Regions from separate parts of the Kaistia defluvii genome, predicted to be linked through region 3. Evidence: predicted binding sites of a transcription regulator. Region 3 holds the regulator's gene; each other region holds the start of a gene.
The links. The regulator LexA, encoded in region 3, represses DNA repair genes until DNA is damaged. The targets are predictions, from matches to a motif close to TGTTCNNNNTGTGTTCNG.

Region 1 (5,970 bases), on a different contig from region 3:
CGCTTCGTGGAAAATCCGCGCGACCGCGTCGCGGGCTTTCGTGTCGCGCAATTACTGCCGGGCGTCGGGCCGGGCACAGCGGGCAAGATGCTGGAATCGATGGCCGGCGCCGTCGATCCGGTTGCGGCGCTGGCCGAGTTCAAGCCGCCCCAGAAGACGGCGGCCGACTGGCCGGCCTTTGTCGAGCTGGTGGGCCATCTGCGCCAGGCGAAATTGGGCTGGCCGGCCGAGATCGAGGCGGTGCGCAGCTGGTACGAACCGCATCTCGAGCGCATCCACGAGGACGCGACAGTGCGGCTGGCCGACCTTGTGCAGCTGGAGCAGATCGCCGCCGGCTTTGCCTCGCGCGAGCGCTTCTTGACCGAACTCACGCTCGATCCGCCGGACGCCACCAGCGGCGAGGCGGGCGTGCCGCTGCTCGACGAGGACTATTTGATCCTCTCGACCATCCATTCCGCCAAGGGGCAGGAGTGGAAATCGGTGTTCGTGCTCAACGTCGTCGATGGCTGCATGCCGATCGATCTCTCGACCGGCACGGCCGAGGAGATCGAGGAGGAACGGCGGCTGCTCTATGTCGCCATGACGCGCGCCAAGGACGAACTGCACCTCGTCATGCCGCAGCGCTTCTTCGTCACGCAGCAGACGCGCGGCGGCGACCGTCACATCTACGCGACCCGTACCCGCTTCATTCCTTCCGCCATCATCGGCCTGTTCCAGCAGGTGATCTGGCCTCCGGCGCCGAGCGAAGTGGCGGGAGCCGCCGCCATGCCGCGCGTCCCCGTCGACATAGCGGCCCGGATGCGGGGCATGTGGAAATAGGGAACGCCTCGCCTTTGAACCCTCCCTCGAGGGGTGGGTTCAAGCGACGACCTTACTCGTCCTGCAGGCAGACCCGCAGGCGGTGGCCGTCGGGGTCGAGGGCGACGAAGGTCGGGCCGAAATCGAGGACGGTCAAGGCCTGCTCGATCTGGAGCCCGCGCTGCTGCCAGTCGGCATAGAGCGCGTCGATCCTGTCCTTGTTCTCGACCATGAAGACGATCTCGCCATTGGCGCCGTTTGCCGCGGCGGTGGTGGCGGGGTTGGCCTGGGCGCGGCCCCAGAGGCCGAGCGTCAGGCCGTTGTCGAGCGGCAGCGCGGCGAAGTTGGGCGACAGGCTCGCGGCCGGATGGCCGAGCAGGTGACCATAAAAGGCGGCGCTGGCGGCCGTGTCGTTCACATAGAGCAGGATCATGTTCGGGGTCGTCATGGTGTTGCCTCCGTTGTCGATGGAGGCAGGTGTAGTCGAGCCTGCTGTCAGTTTATGGCAGCAGTGTCGGATGGCTGATGCCCTCGGCGATCTTCCATTCCTTCAGCAGCGCCTGCCGCCGGCGCGGGTAGCGCGTTTCCGTGACGACGAGATCGGCCATCCGCTCGGTTCGGAAATGGCGGAAATCCTCCCGTGTCTCGCACCAGGCGACGAGCACGCGCACCTTCTCGAAGAAGCCGAGTGCGAACGGCCAGACCGTACGCTGCGAAGCGGCGCCGACCGCGTCGACATAGGCGAAGGCAAGCTTGCGCTCGCCGCGGATCGCCGCGCGGATGGCGGCAAGGTCGACACCGGGCGTCTCGGTCGAACTGGCGCCGACCAGCAGCGTCGAACTGTCGAGATCCTCGCGCAGATCCGCGGGCAGAACGGCGGCGATCTTGGCCAGCGCATTGCTGGCGGCGAGCGCCAGCCGGGGATCGGCGCGTTTCGAAACCCAGCGCGAGCCCAGCACCATCGCCTCGATCTCGTCCTCGGAGAACATCAGCGGCGGCAGCATGAAGCCGGGCTTCAGGATATAGCCGATGCCGGCTTCGCCCTCGATCGACGCGCCCTGCGCCTGGAGCGTGGCGATGTCGCGATAGAGGGTGCGCAGGCTGATGCCGAGTTCCGTGGCCAGCACCTGGCCGCTCACTGGCCGGCGGTGACGGCGCAGGATCTGGATCAGGTCCAGCAGGCGTTGCGATCGCGACATGGGGCATCCCTTTCATCCCATGATGCCATAAACTGGCAGCATTGGCACGGCGATCCCCGGTCCTTCGCCTCTTCGTGACGCTCCAGGATCTCCCCCGCAGGCGATCGCCCCCTCCGGATGACGGTACCCGTTCTGATACGCGACAGGCTGGGTAGTTCGCTTGCCGCGCGATTGACTCTTGCCTGATTTGGAGTCGTATTGGATAGAACAAAACAGGAACAATGGCGATCGGATCGGATAGCGACGACCAGGATGGATACCGCAAGGACGACCCTTTCCGCATTGCGGCAGCGCATTGCCGCGCTGGAGACGACGGCCCGGCCCGCGCCGCCGGGCGAGGCTCTTTCGCCGAGGGCAACCGCGCGCGCGTCCCGGATCGCGCTCGACCGGGATGCGGTCGATGCCGCGCTGGGGGGTGGGCTGGCGCGCGGCGCGCTGCATGAGATCCATGCCGCTTCGGGCGCCGACACCATCGCGGCGTCGGGCTTTTCGCTGGCCCTGGCGCTGGCCGCGGCCCCCGCCGGGCGACCGATCGTCTGGGTGCGGCAGGATTATGCCGCCCGCGAGGGCGGCGACCTTCATGCCGATGGCCTGCAGGCGCTGGGTCTCGATCCCTCCGCGCTGATCCTGGTGCAGTTGCGGGATGCGCTGGCCGTCTTGCGCGCCGGCGGCGAGGCGGCCCGCTGCGGCGCGCTGGGCGCCGTGATCATCGAGCCCTGGGGCGAACCGAAGGCGCTCGACCTGACGACGCAGCGCCGCTTTTCGCTGGCGGCGGAGGCTTCGGGCGTCACCGTCCTGCTGCTGCGGCCGGGCGCGCGGCCGATGCCGGGCGGGGCGGAGACCCGCTGGCTCGTGCGTTCCGAACCGGCCGTGCCACTGGCGATGAACGCGCCGGGCCATCCGACCTTTGACCTGACCTTGTTGCGCCATCGCCACGGACCGCCCGGCGGACCCTGGCGGCTGGAGTGGAACCGCGATGAAAAACTCTTCAAGCGCCCGGCGCTATTGCGCGATCCGGCTGCCGTTCCTCGCATCGAACCGGCTCCGAAACCTGCCGAACGCGCCCCATTCCGGCTTGCCGGCTGAAGCGCCGCTGCTGATCGTCGAAAAGGCGAAGGGCGCGCTGGCTCTGGCCGCGCCGGACCCGGCGGCGTTGCGGCAGGGACTTGGCCCCGGCCTGACGCTGGCCGAGGCACGGGCGCGCATCGCCAATCTGGTGGTGGCCGAGCACGACCCCACCGCCGACGAGGCCTTGATGGAGCGGATCGCCGATTGGTGCGATCGCTATACGCCGCTGGTCGCCCGCCATGGCGAGCGCGGCCTGATGCTCGACATCACCGGCGTCGCCCATCTCTTCCAGGGCGAGGCGGCGCTGCTCGAGGACCTCCTGACGCGGCTTGCCGGCTTTGGCCTTACCGCCCATGGCGCGATCGCCGGCGCGCCGGCAACCGCCCGTGCGCTGGCGCGCGGCCGGGATCGCGTGATCGTGCCGCCGGGCCGCGAGGCGGAGGCGGTCCGGCCCCTGCCGATCACGGCGCTGGGGCTGGACGCCGCGCGGGTGCAGGCGCTGCGTCGGGCCGGGCTGAAGATCGTCGCCGATCTGATCGACCGGCCGCGCGCCCCGCTCGCCGCCCGCTTCGGCGCCGATTGCGTCGAACGGCTGGAACGGCTGGCCGGCATTGCCGAGCACCCGATTTCGCCGCGCCGGCCGGTTCCCGCGGCGCTGGCCGAACGCATCTTCTTCCAGCCGATCGCCCATCAGGACGATATCGCCGCCACGCTTGCCCGCCTCGCCGCCGATGTGGCCTCGCTGCTGGAGGCGCGCGGCGAGGGCGGCCGCCATTTCGAGGCGAGCTTCTATCGCGTCGACGGCGCCGTGCGGCGGATCGATGTTACGACCGCGCGGCCCAACCGGGCGCCGAAGGCAATCGCCAGACTGTTCCATGAGAAACTGGACGCGCTTTCCGATCCGCTCGACGCCGGCTTCGGCTTCGACCTGATCCGCCTCGGCGCCTTTCGCACCGAACCTTTCCTGGCCGCGCAATCGAGCCTCGAGGGGCATGCGCTTGACGACGAGGCGGTTGCCGATCTGGTCGATCGTCTTGGCGCCCGTTTCGGGCCCGAGCGGGTGCAGGGGTTCCTGCGGGAAGACACGCATATTCCCGAGCGGCGCACGCGGCGGGTGCCGGTCTTCGCCATGGGCGGCAATACGGCCCCCTGGCAGGACGAACTGGCGCCCGGCGACCCGCCGCTCCGGCCGCTCAGCCTGTTCGACCCGCCCGAGCCGGTCGAGGCGCTGGGCGAGGTGCCGGACGGGCCGCCGCTCAGCTTTCGCTGGCGCCGCGTGCTGCACCAGGTGGCGCGCGCCGAGGGACCGGAGCGGATCGCGCCGGAATGGTGGCGCGCCGGCGGCGATGGGCCCGACCGCGATTACTTCCGCGTCGAAGATCGCAATGGCGGCCGTTTCTGGCTCTACCGGGAAGGCTTTTATGCGGCCGACCGGCCGCAGCCGCGCTGGTTCCTGCATGGGCTGTTCGCATGAGGATCGGAGAAAGGCCCGCAGAGGCCGTCATCCCGGCGAAGGCCGGGATCCATCGGTTGGCGATCCTGCGATTGGGCCGGTGTTCCTGGGCCCCGGCCTTCGCCGGGGCGACGGGCCCGTGTGAACCCTATGCGTTCTGCGAGGCTGCATGAGCCCCTATGCCGAACTCGCCGTGATGTCGAATTTCTCCTTCCTGGAGGGCGGGTCGCATGCCTATGAGCTCATCGTCCAGGCGCATGCGCTGGGGCTGAAAGGCATCGGCATCGCCGACCGCAACACCTTTGCCGGCATCGTCCGGGCGCATGATGCGTGGTCCAGCGAGGACTATGGCAACACGCGGGCTGCCGGATTCCGCCTCGTCGTCGGCGTCCGGCTGGTGTTTCGCGATGGCACCCCGGATATCCTCGCCTATCCCGCGGATCTGGCCGCCTATAGTCGGCTTTGCCAGTTGCTGAGCCTTGGCAAGCGTCGCGCGCCGAAGGGCGAATGCCATCTCGATTTCGACGATCTGGCCGATCATGCAGAGGGCTCGCTCTTCATCCTGATGCCGCCCGCTCGGGTGCCGGGAGATTTTGGCGCGACGGCGCGAAAGCTCGCCGCTCTCGCGCCCGGCCGGGCGTGGATCGCCGCCGTGCTCTACCGCAAGGGCGACGACCGCCGCCGGCTCGCCGCCCTTGCGGAGCTTTCGCGGGAATGCCGGCTGCCGCTCATCGCCGTCAACGACGTGCTCTATCACGCGACCGAGCGGCGTCCGTTGCAGGACGTTTTGACCTGCATCCGCCACAAGACGACGATCGAGACGGCGGGGCGCTTGCTGGAGGCCAACGCCGAGCGGCATCTGAAGCCCGGCTTCGAGATGGCGCGGCTGTTTCGCGATTTTCCAAGCGCCATCGGCGAGACGATGCGCTTCCTGAAGCGCATCACCTTCACCCTCGACGAGATAAAATACGAATATCCGCATGAGGCCGTGCCGAAAGGCATGAGCCCGCAGGACTATCTCGAGATCCTGACCTGGCAGGGGGCGGAGCGTCATTATCCCCAGGGCATCCCCGCCGAGGTCCGAGCGACGCTCGCCAAGGAATTCGCACTGATCCGGGAGCGTAACTACGCCGCCTATTTCATCACCGTGCATGACATCGTCGTCTTCGCGCGCAGCGTCGGCATTCTCTGCCAGGGACGTGGGTCCGCCGCCAATTCCGCCGTCTGCTATTGCCTGGGTGTGACCTCGGTCGACCCGGTCCAGCATCAATTGCTGTTCGAGCGCTTCCTGTCGTCGGAGCGCGAGGAGCCGCCCGATATCGACGTCGATTTCGAGCATGAGCGGCGCGAAGAGGTGATCCAGTTTATCTATGAGCGCTATGGCCGCGACCGCGCCGCGATCTGCGCCACCGTCATTTCCTACCGGACGAAAAGCGCCATTCGCGAGGTCGG
Region 2 (5,970 bases), 1.2 Mb from region 3:
CCTGCGTACGCATAGGGCGGTCAGGAACCCCATCGCGTCAAACTCCGGCGTCATCCCGGGCATGACCCGGGATCCATTCAGCCGCGCTTTGGGGAGGTTCGTCCGTATGAACTCCCGGCTGCATGGATCCTCGCTTTCGCGAGGATGACGGCGAGCGTGGGGTCGCGCCGCGCCTGTTTGTCGGCAGTTCGCCTGCCGCCTGCCGACTACCGGCGAACGTCTGCTGCCCCTACCGCTCCAGCGTGAGCGTCAGCCAGCCTTCCTGTTCGCCCTGGCGCACCAGCTTCATGCCTTCGGCTTCGTAGGCGGCGGTGACGCCGGGGCCCTGGGCTACCAGCAGGCCGGACAGCACCACGGTCGCCTGCGGCGCCAGATGCTGGACGATTTCCGGCGCCAGCGCGATCAGCGGACCAGCGAGGATGTTGGCGACCACCAGGTCGAACGGCGCGCGCGCCGCCATCACCGGATTGCCGAAGCCCTCGGCCGTCGCCGCCTCGATCTTGTCGCCGACGCCGTTGAGCGCGGCATTCTCGGCCGTGACGCGGGTGGCGATCGGGTCGATGTCGGTGGCAAGCACCGGCTTCTCCCAGGCCTTGGCGATGGCGATGGCCAGCACGCCCGTGCCGGTGCCGAGGTCGAGGATGCTCTTGTAGTCGTGGATCTTGCCGAGCCGGTCGATTTCCTCCAGGCAGCCCGCCGTCGTGCCGTGATGGCCGGTGCCAAAGGCCTCGCCCGCTTCGATCTCGATGGCGATGTCGCCGGGCTGGATCCTGTCGCGGTCGTGGCTGCCATGCACGAGGAAGCGCCCGGCGCGAACCGGCTTCAGCCCTTCGAGCGATTTGGCGACCCAGTCTTCGTCGGGCAATTCGGCGACGGTGAAGGCGCCGGCATCGGGGCCGAGCGCCTGGGCGACCACGCGGGCCAGCGCCACCTCATCCGGCGCATCCTCGAAGTAGACATCGACGGTCCAGCTCTGGTCCGCCTGTTCCGTGGTGGCGGCAGAGGGGTAGCCGAGATCGTCATCCTCGCCGATCGCCTCGATGAGACGGATCGCGTCGGATTCCTTGGCGAGGTTGAGGGAGGCGATGAGGGTCAAGTTGGCAACCTTGTCTGGCGGGGGCGGAGATGCTTCATAGCCGCCCCGAGATCGAATGGGTGCATGCTTCATGGCCGAAACCGAAATCCGCGTCGATCCTTTTCCGACGCATCCCGACCTCGATCGGCTGTGGCAGGCCGCCTGGGGGCATCCCGGGCCGCGCGATCCGCAGGCGATCCTGTCGCGCAGCCTGGTCCATCTCGGCGCCTATTCAGGCTCGCAACTGGTCGGCTTCGTCAACGTCGCCTGGGATGGCGGCATCCATGCCTTCCTGCTCGACCCCTGCGTGGATCCCGGCCACCGGCGCCTCGGGCTCGGCACGCAACTGGTGCGCCGCGCGGCCGAAATGGCGTCCGATCGCGGCGCCCTCTGGCTGCACGTCGACTTCGAGCCGCATCTCGCCGGCTTCTACCGCGCGTGTGGCTTCCGCCCGACGGAGGCCGGGCTGATGCGGCTCGTTGCCGGCCTGTAGAGCAAGGCGAATTTCGGCTGGAGCTGGCATTCACCTCTCCCCAAGGGAGAGGTGAGGAACGGCAGCGAACCTCCAAGCCCGATGTCGCGCCCTAACCCTTGCTTACGAAGCTGTCGACGACCTTCTTGGCGCCGGTCTTCTCGAAATCGACGGTCAGCTTGTTGCCTTCGATCTCGATGATCGCGCCATAGCCGAACTTCTGATGGAAGACGCGCTCGCCGAGCGCGTATTTCGAGTTGGTGCCGCTCGATTTCGCCACCAGCTCGCCCTCGATCTGGCGCGGGGCGGAGCGGGCATGCGCCTGGGCGGAGCCCTTGTTCGCCTGGGCGCGCTGCCAGCCGGGCGTCGAATAGGTGTTGCTGAACGAGTCGGCGCGGTCGAAGCGGCTGGCGCCGTAATTGCCGACGCCGCCGACATTGTAGCCGCCATAGCTCGACGTCTGCTCGATCACCTCGACATGCTTCTCCGGCAATTCGTCCAGGAAGCGCGACGGCACGTTGGACTGCCAGAGGCCATGGATGCGGCGGTTCGAGGAGAACCAGATCATCGCCCGCTGCTTGGCGCGGGTGATGCCGACATAGGCGAGGCGGCGTTCTTCCTCGAGGCCGGCGCGACCGCTCTCGTCCAGCGCGCGCTGGTGCGGGAACAGGCCTTCCTCCCAGCCGGGAAGGAACACGGTCTCGAATTCCAGCCCCTTGGCCGAATGCAGCGTCATGATCGAGACGGCATCCTGGTTCTCGGCGCGGTCGGTGTCGGTGACGAGGGCGATGTGCTCGAGGAAGCCGGGGAGGGATTCGAATTCCTCCATCGAGCGGATCAGTTCCTTCAGGTTTTCCAGCCGCCCCGGCGCATCGGCCGAGCGGTCCTGCTGCCACATCTCGGTGTAGCCGCTCTCCTCCAGGATCATCTCCGCCAACTCGCCATGCTTCATGGCGGCGAGCTTCGAGCGCCAGAGCTCGAATGAGGCCAGCAGTTCGCGCAGCGCGCCGCGCGTCTTCGGCTTGATCTCCTCGGTATGCACCAGTTCATCGGCCGCCTGGATGATCGGGATCTGGCGGGCGCGGGCGTGGTCGTAGAGCAGGCGCACGGTGGTGTCGCCGATGCCGCGCTTCGGCACGTTGACGATGCGTTCGAAGGCGAGGTCGTCGGACGGCTGCACGACGACTCGGAAATAGGCGAGGGCATCGCGGATTTCCTGCCGCTCATAGAAGCGCGGGCCGCCGATGACGCGATAGTTGAGGCCGAGCGTGACGAAGCGGTCTTCGAAGGAGCGCATCTGGAACGAGGCGCGGACAAGGATCGCCATGTCGTTGAGCTTGTGGCCCTGGCGCTGCAGCGCCTCGATCTCCTCGCCGACGGCTCGGGCTTCCTCTTCCGAATCCCAGGAGGAAGCGACGCGAACGCGGGCGGCGTCCGGATCGACGGCGTCGGTGAACAGCGTCTTGCCGAGCCGGCCTTCATTGTGGGTGATCAGATGCGAGGCGGCGCCGAGGATATGCGAGGTCGAGCGGTAATTGCGCTCGAGCTTGATCACGACGGCGCCGGGAAAATCCTTCTCGAAGCGCAGGATGTTGTCGACCTCGGCGCCGCGCCAGCCATAGATCGACTGGTCGTCGTCGCCGACGCAGCAGATGTTCTTGCGGCCCTGCGCCAGCAGGCGCAGCCAGAGATATTGCGCGACGTTGGTGTCCTGATACTCGTCGACCAGCATGTAGTGGAAGCGCTGGTGATAATCCTTGAGCACGTCGGGGTGCTCGCGGAACAGGCGCAGGTTTTCCAGCAGCAGATCGCCGAAATCGCAGGCGTTCAGCATCTTCAGCCGGTCCTGATAGGCCTGGTAGAGCTTGATGCCCCGGCCATCGGCGAACGAGCCGCCATCGCCGGGCGGCACGTCCTTCGGCGACAGGCCGCGGTTCTTCCAGCTGTCGATCAGGTTGGCGAGCTGGCGCGCCGGCCAGCGCTTCTCGTCTATGCCCTCGGCCTGGATCACCTGCTTCATCAGGCGGATCTGGTCGTCGGTGTCGAGAATGGTGAAATCCGAACGCAGCCCGACCAGTTCGGCATGGCGGCGCAGGATCTTGACGCCGATGGCGTGGAAGGTGCCAAGCCAGTTCATGCCCTCGACCGAGGGGCCGATCAGTTCGCCGATGCGGTGGCGCATCTCGCGCGCCGCCTTGTTGGTGAAGGTGACCGCCAAAATCTGGCTCGGGAACGCCTTCTGGGTGGCGAGCAGATGCGCGATGCGGGTCGTGAGCACGCGCGTCTTGCCCGTGCCGGCGCCGGCGAGCACCAGCACCGGTCCCTCCGTCGTCTCGACAGCCAGGCGCTGCTCGGGATTGAGGCGTGCGAGATAGTCGGGCGGCGCCGCCTTGCCGAGCGCACGCGCAGCAATGCCGCCGGGACGCGGGACGGGCGCGGAACTGTCGAAGGGAGCGGTCATATGCGGGGCGGTCGATTCGAAGAACTATACATGAGAACAAATATGGACCGTGGCAGCCGTCCATTCCAGCTTTCGTACAGAAGGAGAACGCGCCTGTCCAAGCGCGAGGCCGCCTTTTTCCGCTCCGGCGCGGTTTGCGGGGGCGGCATGGGCGCGCTACCTATGGGCAGGAGAAACAGGAGTGCGACCCATGCAAGCGGCCATTTACGAGCGTTTCGGCGATCCGACCGAGGTTCTGGTGACCGGCGAGCGGCCGACGCCGGAGCCCGGCCCCGGCGAGATCCGCGTCCGCATGACGCTGTCGCCCATTCATAACCACGATCTTTGGACCATTCGCGGCACCTATGGCTACAAGCCGGTCCTGCCGGCGATCGGCGGCAGCGAGGCGGTCGGCGTCGTCGAGGCGCAGGGCGCGGACGTAACGGTGCCGGCCATCGGCCAGCGCGTCGTTGTCGCGGGTGTGCTGGGTGCCTGGGCTGAAAGCTTCGTGGCCAAGGCCGCCTCGGCGGTGCCGCTGCCGGACGCGATCGACGACGACACGGGCTGCCAGCTGATCGCGATGCCGCTCAGTTCGCTGATGCTGCTGGAAGACCTGCAGATCGGCAGCGGCCAGTGGATGATCCAGAACGCGGCCAATGGCGCGGTCGGCAAGATTGTTGCCATGCTGGCCAAGGCGCGCGGGATCAAGGTCGTGGGGCTGGTCCGGCGCGACGAGGGCATTGCCGAACTCGCGGCGCTCGGCGTCGACAACGTCGTCTCCACAGAAAGCGCCGGCTGGGAGGATCGTGTTCGGGCGCTGGTCGGCAGCGGGTCGATCCTGCGGGCGGTCGATTCCGTCGGCGGCGAGGAGGGCGGCCGGCTCACCAGCCTCCTGGCCGAGGGCGGAATGCTGATGTCCTTCGGCGCGATGTCGAACAAGCCGCTGGTGATCAGCTCCGGCGACCTTATCTTCCGGCAGGTGTCCGTGAAGGGGTTCTGGGGCGCACGGCGCATGCAGTCGACCGACAAGGTCGAAATGGGGCGCCTGATCGGCGAACTGGTCCGGCTGGCGGCCTCCGGCGAGCTCCGATTGACCGTCGACGAAAGATTCGCCCTCACGGAGGCGGCCGCGGCCGCCGCTGCCAGCGATCGGCCCGGCCGGTCGGGCAAGATCGCCATCCGGGGTTCGGTGTGACGAACCGGCTGGTAGGCTATTCCGAGTCGGGCCACTGCGCCGTGTGAAACCGTCGATTTCGGCGCAGGGCAGGGCGCGAAAGCGGCAGGAAGTCTTTGGCGTGGCAGCATGGTTTTGCTAGGTTGCGCGCACCATGGCGAGCGAGCCATGAAATCGTTCGGGAGGCTTTTCAGTATGGTAGTTTCGGCGCTGCGCCATGATGATGCGCGTGACGAAGTGGCGCTCGCCACGGCGCTCAATCTTCTGCAGGAGCGCTTCGGCTCGCGCTTTACGCGCGGGCTCGAGGTCCGGCGCCAGCATGCCAATACGACCACCTGGCTCCCGAACGAACCGGCCGATGCGGTGGTGTTCGCCACGTCGACGGAGGAAGTCTCCGAGATCGTGAAGATCTGCGCCGCGCACCGCGTGCCGATCATCCCCTTCGGCACCGGCACCTCGCTGGAAGGCCATGTCAACGCGCCGTTCGGCGGCGTGTCGATCGACCTGTCGCAGATGAACAAGATCGTCGCGGTGCATGCCGAGGATCTCGACTGCACGGTCGAGGCGGGCGTCACGCGCATCCAGCTCAACAATTACATCCGCGACCAGGGCCTCTTCTTCCCGATCGATCCCGGCGCCGATGCCAGCCTTGGCGGCATGGCGGCGACGCGCGCTTCCGGCACCAATGCCGTGCGCTATGGCACGATGCGGGAGAACGTCGTCCGTTTGACGGCCGTCATGGCCGATGGCTCGATCCTCCGCACCGGCAGCCGCGCCAAGAAGAGCTCGGCCGGCTATGACCTGACCCG
Region 3 (5,970 bases):
TTCCGTCCGCCTGCTGATCGTGCTCGCCATGGCCGCGACGGGCGCCAGCGCGATCAAGCTGCGCACCGACACGCTGGCGACCCGCGTGCTGGAGCGGCAGGTGACGGGCACGGTCACCGGCTGGGTCGAGGAGCGCAAGGCGCGGCGGGGCGGCTATCGCCTGACCATCCGGGTGGCCGGCATCGACGCCAGGCGCGTGACGGTCATCCCGCAGCGTGTCACCGTGACGGTGCGGGGGAAGTCGGCCCCGGCGGTCGGCGACGGCATCCAGGTGCTGGCGCGCTTGCGGCCGGCATCCGGGCCGGTGCTGCCGGGCGGATATGATTTCGCGCGCGATTCCTATTATCGCGGCATCGGCGCCACCGGCTTCGGCTATGGCGCGGCGCAGTCGGCCGAACTCGGCCGCGCGCCGCTGTCGATCCGCCTGCGCCAGTCGCTGGAGGCGGTCCGCGAAGCGATCCGCGCCCGCATCGTCGCCAATCTCGATGGCGAGAGCCGCTATATCGCCTCGGCGCTGATCATCGGCGATGCCGGCGGGCTCTCCGAGACGACGGAGGACGATCTGCGCCTCTCCGGCCTCGCGCATGTGCTTTCCGTCTCCGGCCTGCACATGGTGCTGGTGACCGGGGTGGTGTTCTGGAGCGTGCGGGCCGGGCTGGCGCTGATCCCGTCGCTGGCGCTGCGTCGGCCGATCAAGAAGTGGGCGGCGATCGCGGCGCTGCTGGTCAGCGGCTTCTACCTGCTGATCTCCGGCCTCGACGTCGCCGCGCAACGCTCCTTCATCATGACCTCGATCGCCTTCCTCGCCATCCTGCTCGACCGGCGGGCGATCTCGATGCGCAATGTCGCGCTGGCGGGGCTGGTCGTCCTGGCGATCACGCCGGAAAGCATCCTCTCGGCCAGCTTCCAGATGTCGTTTGCCGCAACGATCGCCCTCGTTGCCGGCTTCGAGATGCTGGCGGACCGCCGGCGCAACAACCCCGTGCCGCGTCTCGGCGCCCGCAGCGGCGCGGCCGCCTTGCCGAGGCGCGCCTTCCTGTTCGTCGCCGGCATGGCGCTGACCTCGCTGCTTGGCGGCCTCGGCACGACGCCCTTCGCGCTCTATCATTTCCAGCGCATGGCGCCGCTGTCGATCCTGGCCAATGTCGCGGCGATGCCGCTCACCGACTTCCTCATCATGCCCTTCGCGCTGCTTTCGGTGCTCGCCATGCCGTTCGGATTGGAGGCGCTGCCCTTCGCGGTCGTGCACTGGGGCATTGACGGCATGCTCGGCGTGTCGGCGACGGTCGCCCGATGGTCGGGCCAATCCGGCGGCGCGGCGATGCCGGGCGTCGCGGCCCTGCTGCTGTTCGTCGGTGGTTTCGTCTGGCTGGCGCTCTGGCGCGAGCGCTGGCGGCTGCTCGGCGTCGTGCCGATGCTGGCGGGAATTGCACTCGCCCTGTTCCCAGCGCGACCGGACCTACTGGTCAGCGCGGATGGCAGGCAGATGGCGATCCGGGGCGGGGACGGCCTCTATCGCATTGTCGCGCGCAAGCCGGACCGGTTCGTCAGCGATATCTGGCTTCGATCCGATGGCGACGAGCGGGACGCGAAGGCGGCGTTGCAGGCGGGCGGCTGCGACGCAGCCGGCTGCGTCGGCCGAATGCCGGATGGGAGCTGGGTGGCGCTGGCGCTCGACCGCGCGGCGTTCGAGGAGGATTGCCGCCGCGCCATGCTGGTGGTGACGCCGCTGGCGGCGCCCGAAACCTGCCTTCGCCATACTGCCGTGATCGATCGCGGCACGCTGGAGCGCTCGGGCTCGCTGGCCATGTGGCCGCGCGGGACGGTGGCATCATCAGAGGGGAGTGCCGAGGGGCTGGCATCCGAAAGGGCGGGACCGAAGTCAACTGAGGCGCAACCGAAGACGGCTGTCGCCGAGGCCAGTTCCTCTATGGAGCCGCGCCGAGCGGGTACTTCATCAGAGAGTGCTGTCGAGCAGGCGGTCAAAGCGGCGGCAAGCGCAGGGCCGGAGCCGGCCGCAGCGCGGCAGGTGACGGTTATCCCTGATGCCGGCCTCCCCATGGAGCCATCGCGCTACAATCTCGTCGAGCGCAATGCCGAAGACGAGGACGTGCTGCCGCCGGAGCCCTCGGCCACAGCTGAGTCACAGACTGCGCCGCCCGATCCATGGCTCGGCCGGCGCTTCGAGATTCGCACCGCCTATGCGCCGGTGCGAAGGCCCTGGATGCCGCCCTATGAGGACGACCCGGCCGATCAGTAGGTCCGCAGCAGCCCGACCAACTTGCCCTGAATGCGGACGCGATCCGGCCCGAAGATCCGCGTCTCATAGGCGGGGTTCGCCGCTTCGAGCGCGATCGAGGCGCCCTTGCGCCGCAGCCGCTTCAGCGTCGCCTCTTCCTCGTCGACCAGCGCCACGACGATGTCGCCGGATTCCGCATTGTCGCTCTTGCGGATCAGCACCGTGTCGCCGTCGAGGATGCCGGCCTCGATCATCGAATCGCCGCGTACTTCGAGCGCGAAATGCTCGCCGCCGCGCAGCATTTCCGGCGGCACGGTGATGGAATGGCTCTGGGTCTGGATGGCCGAGATCGGCACGCCGGCGGCGATACGGCCCATGACGGGGATGATCACCGGCTCGGCGACGTCGTGCATGTCGTCGACCGGGCGGACCTTGCCGAGGCTGCCTTCGATCACGCTGGGCGAGAAGGCCTGCTTCTTCGGACGCGCCATGGCCGGCGTCATCGTCTCCGGCAGGCGGACCACTTCCAGCGCGCGGGCCCGGTTGGGCAGGCGGCGGATGAAGCCGCGTTCCTCGAGCGCCTTGATCAGCCGGTGGATGCCCGATTTGGAGCGGAGATCCAGCGCATCCTTCATCTCGTCGAAAGAGGGGGGAACGCCCGCTTCCTTGAGCCGCTCCTGGATGAACATGAGGAGTTCATACTGCTTCCGGGTGAGCATGTTGATCTCGCGCTGCGGGCATTGCCAAGGGAGTGTCGCCGTACCCCGGACGACGGAGCCGGGCGGGATGGCGGACACGGGAATCATTTAGGTACAAAACGCGAACAGAATAGCTGTTCCCGATGCGTTCCGCAAGACCGGCGCTGGGTTGGGCTCCCGGGCGGGCCGCGTGCGCCGGCGCGAACGGGCGACGTCCGGCGCGTCAGAGGCTGCGGGTCGGCAGCCAGATCGGCAAAGGGTGAACGCGGACAAGCGTGCGCCGTCTTCGCTCGGTGCGAAACGCCTTCTCGCGCCGGCAGCGTTTCGGCGCAAGTCTCCAGATTCCGGGTACCGTAGAGGAAGGTTGTCACGAAGGGATCCCGCCTGAACCGGCGGCAGCCGGTGATTTTGCGGCGGGCACCGAGATCTCGCACAGCAGTGCGAAATTTATTTTTTCTTGGCGATCGTATCCGGCGCGGCGGCGCTATGTTCGGACAGGTGATATTTTCTTGGCAGAGAAAGCCAAGAGCATGACAAAGGATGATCGATCAAGAATAAGGCGATCTCGTCGCCAATTTATGGCAATGTATTGTCGGATTTGACACAATTGCACTGTGTCCCTATGGTCTCGATCATCAACTGACACGAGGTTCTATCCGATGATATTCAAATCCGGTGGCATTGCCGCCGCGATCGCCGTTGCGTTTTTGTCCGCCACGAGCCATTCCGCGCTTGCCCAGGGATCCGATCCGCAAGCCACTGACGCCGCCAGCTGCGGCACCGACCGAACTATCGATATCGCCGAGATGACCTGGCCCTCCGCGGCCGCCTTGGCGCATATCCATGCCATCATTCTCGAGAAGGGTTTCGGCTGCAACGTCGAGATCGTCACCGGCGACACCGTTCCGACATCGTCCTCGATGTTGACGCGCGGCAGCCCGGCGGTGGCGCCCGAACTCTGGACCAGCACGATCCAGGAGCCCTGGGCGAAGGGCCTGGCCGACGGCAAGGTCGTCGAGCTGACCAACGCCATCACCGACGGCACCGTCGAGGGCTGGTTCATCCCGCGCTATGTCCAGAAGGCGAATCCCGACATCAAGACCGTCCAGGACGTGATCGGCCATCCCGAGCTGTTCCAGGATCCCGAGGACAGCAGCAAGGGGCGGCTCTATTCCTGTCCGCCGGGCTGGGCCTGCGAAATTTCCACCGGCGCTCTGTTCGAGGCGCTCGGCATGAAGGACAAGGGCTGGAACCTGTTCTCGCCCGGCTCCGGCGGCGCGCTGGACGCCTCGATCGCCCGCGCCTTCACCCGCGAAGAGCCGATCCTGTTCTACTATTGGGGACCGACGGCCATCCTCGGCAAGTATGACGCCGTGCAGCTGGATCTGGGTCCGACCAAGCCGGACGTCTATGCCTGCAACACCAGCCGCGATTGCACCGACAAGCCGGGCGTGACCGCCTATCCGTCCTCGCCGGCCGTTGTCGGCGCGGCGAAGTGGATCGAGAGCGATGCGCCGAATGTCGCCGGCTATCTCGCCAAGGTCGGCCTAACCAATGCCGAGATCAGCGAGATCCTCGTCTATGGCGACGAGAACAAGGCAGACGCCGCGGCGACCGCGCTCAACTTCCTGAAGACCAAGGAAGACCGCTGGACGAGCTGGGTCGCGCCGGAAGTGGCCGCCAAGGTCAAGGCCAGCCTCAACTGACATCGCCGACAGGCAAACGGACGGCCGGGTGGTTTCCCGGCCGTTTCCGTTTTGCCGCTGCCCTGCGCCCCTGGCCATCAAGGCCGGGCAGGGCGGGCGCCTTCGCGCGTCCATAGCGAATTTGCCCCGCCATGGCGGGATGAAGAAAGAGACAGATCTTGTTTCCTCAACTGATTGATACGCGGCCCTGGCGCCGCGCGGTCGATGACGGCCTGAACTGGGTCGTCCGCCATTGGGGCGGGACCTTCGAGGCCGCCGCCTATCCGCTCCTCATGCTGCTCAAGGCGATCGAGAACCTGCTGATCGCGACGCCTTGGTGGCTGATCATCGCGGTGCTGACCGGTATCGCCTGGCTTGCCACGCGGCGCTGGCCGCTGCCGGCCGTGGTGCTGGGCGCGCTGCTGTTCCTCGGCGTGATGGATCTCTGGAAAGATGCCATGACGACCATGGCGCTGATGATCACGGCGACGCTCGCCGCCATCCTCGTCTCGATTCCCGTCGGCGTCTGGATGTCGCGCTCGCTGCGCACCCGGCAGGCGGTTGCGCCGGTCCTAGACCTGATGCAGACCCTGCCGAGCTTCGTCTACCTGATCCCGACGGTGATGATCTTCGGCCCCGGCAAGATCCCGGCGCTGATCGCCACCATCGTCTATGCCGCGCCGCCGCTGGTGCGGCTGACCGATCTCGGCCTCCGTTCGGTCGATCCGGCCGTGATGGAGGCCAGCCGCGCCTTCGGCACCAATCCGCGCCAGCGCCTGCTCGGCGTGCAGATCCCGCTCGCGCTGCCCACCATCCTCGCCGGCATCAACCAGACGACGATGATGGCGCTCTCCATGGTGGTGATCGCCTCGATGATCGGCGCCGGCGGCCTTGGCTACCAGGTTTTGCAGGGCATCGGCCGGCTCGAAGTCAGCCGTGGCCTGTTCGCCGGTCTCGGCATCGTGGCGCTCGCCATCATCTTCGACCGCATCACCCAGGCGTTCGGCCGCCAGTTGCAGGCCCGCATCGGCATGCAGGAGGCGCGCTAATGTCCGACCTATCCGTGAAGACTGATCTCGCCATCGCCATGCGCGGGGTCACCAAGATCTTCGGCCCCGACCCGGAGGGCGCGCTGGCGCTGCTTCGGGCGGGGAAGTCGAAGGCCGAGGTGCAGGCCGAGACCAACCATGTCGTCGGTCTCGACAACGTCTCGCTCGATATCGCCAGCGGCCAGATCTTCGTCGTCATGGGGCTTTCCGGCTCCGGCAAGTCGACGCTGATCCGCCACGTCAACCGGCTGATCGAGCCGACGGCGGGCGAGATCCTCGTGCACGGCACCGACGTGCTG

Region 1: the regulator LexA is predicted to act here: its motif matches at 2,201-2,218, upstream of ABIE08_RS13420 (ImuA family protein).
Region 2: the regulator LexA is predicted to act here: its motif matches at 4,041-4,058, upstream of ABIE08_RS08985 (ATP-dependent helicase).

What each region holds. Positions count from the first base shown of each region.
Region 1 covers NZ_JBEPSM010000002.1:81,818-87,787, forward strand. The annotation lists gene ABIE08_RS13405 (ATP-dependent helicase) at 1-819, shown strand, start outside; gene ABIE08_RS13410 (VOC family protein) at 872-1,246, opposite strand; gene ABIE08_RS13415 (helix-turn-helix transcriptional regulator) at 1,299-1,997, opposite strand; gene ABIE08_RS13420 (ImuA family protein) at 2,250-3,083, shown strand; gene ABIE08_RS13425 (Y-family DNA polymerase) at 2,974-4,539, shown strand; gene ABIE08_RS13430 (error-prone DNA polymerase) at 4,688-5,970, shown strand, end outside.
Region 2 covers NZ_JBEPSM010000001.1:1,892,448-1,898,417, reverse strand. The annotation lists gene ABIE08_RS08995 (50S ribosomal protein L11 methyltransferase) at 230-1,168, opposite strand; gene ABIE08_RS08990 (GNAT family N-acetyltransferase) at 1,167-1,568, shown strand; gene ABIE08_RS08985 (ATP-dependent helicase) at 1,660-4,008, opposite strand; gene ABIE08_RS08980 (zinc-binding dehydrogenase) at 4,199-5,182, shown strand; gene ABIE08_RS08975 (FAD-binding oxidoreductase) at 5,357-5,970, shown strand, end outside.
Region 3 covers NZ_JBEPSM010000001.1:658,303-664,272, forward strand. The annotation lists gene ABIE08_RS03125 (ComEC/Rec2 family competence protein) at 1-2,260, shown strand, start outside; gene lexA (transcriptional repressor LexA) at 2,254-2,958, opposite strand; gene ABIE08_RS03135 (glycine betaine ABC transporter substrate-binding protein) at 3,597-4,643, shown strand; gene ABIE08_RS03140 (ABC transporter permease) at 4,802-5,671, shown strand; gene ABIE08_RS03145 (quaternary amine ABC transporter ATP-binding protein) at 5,671-5,970, shown strand, end outside.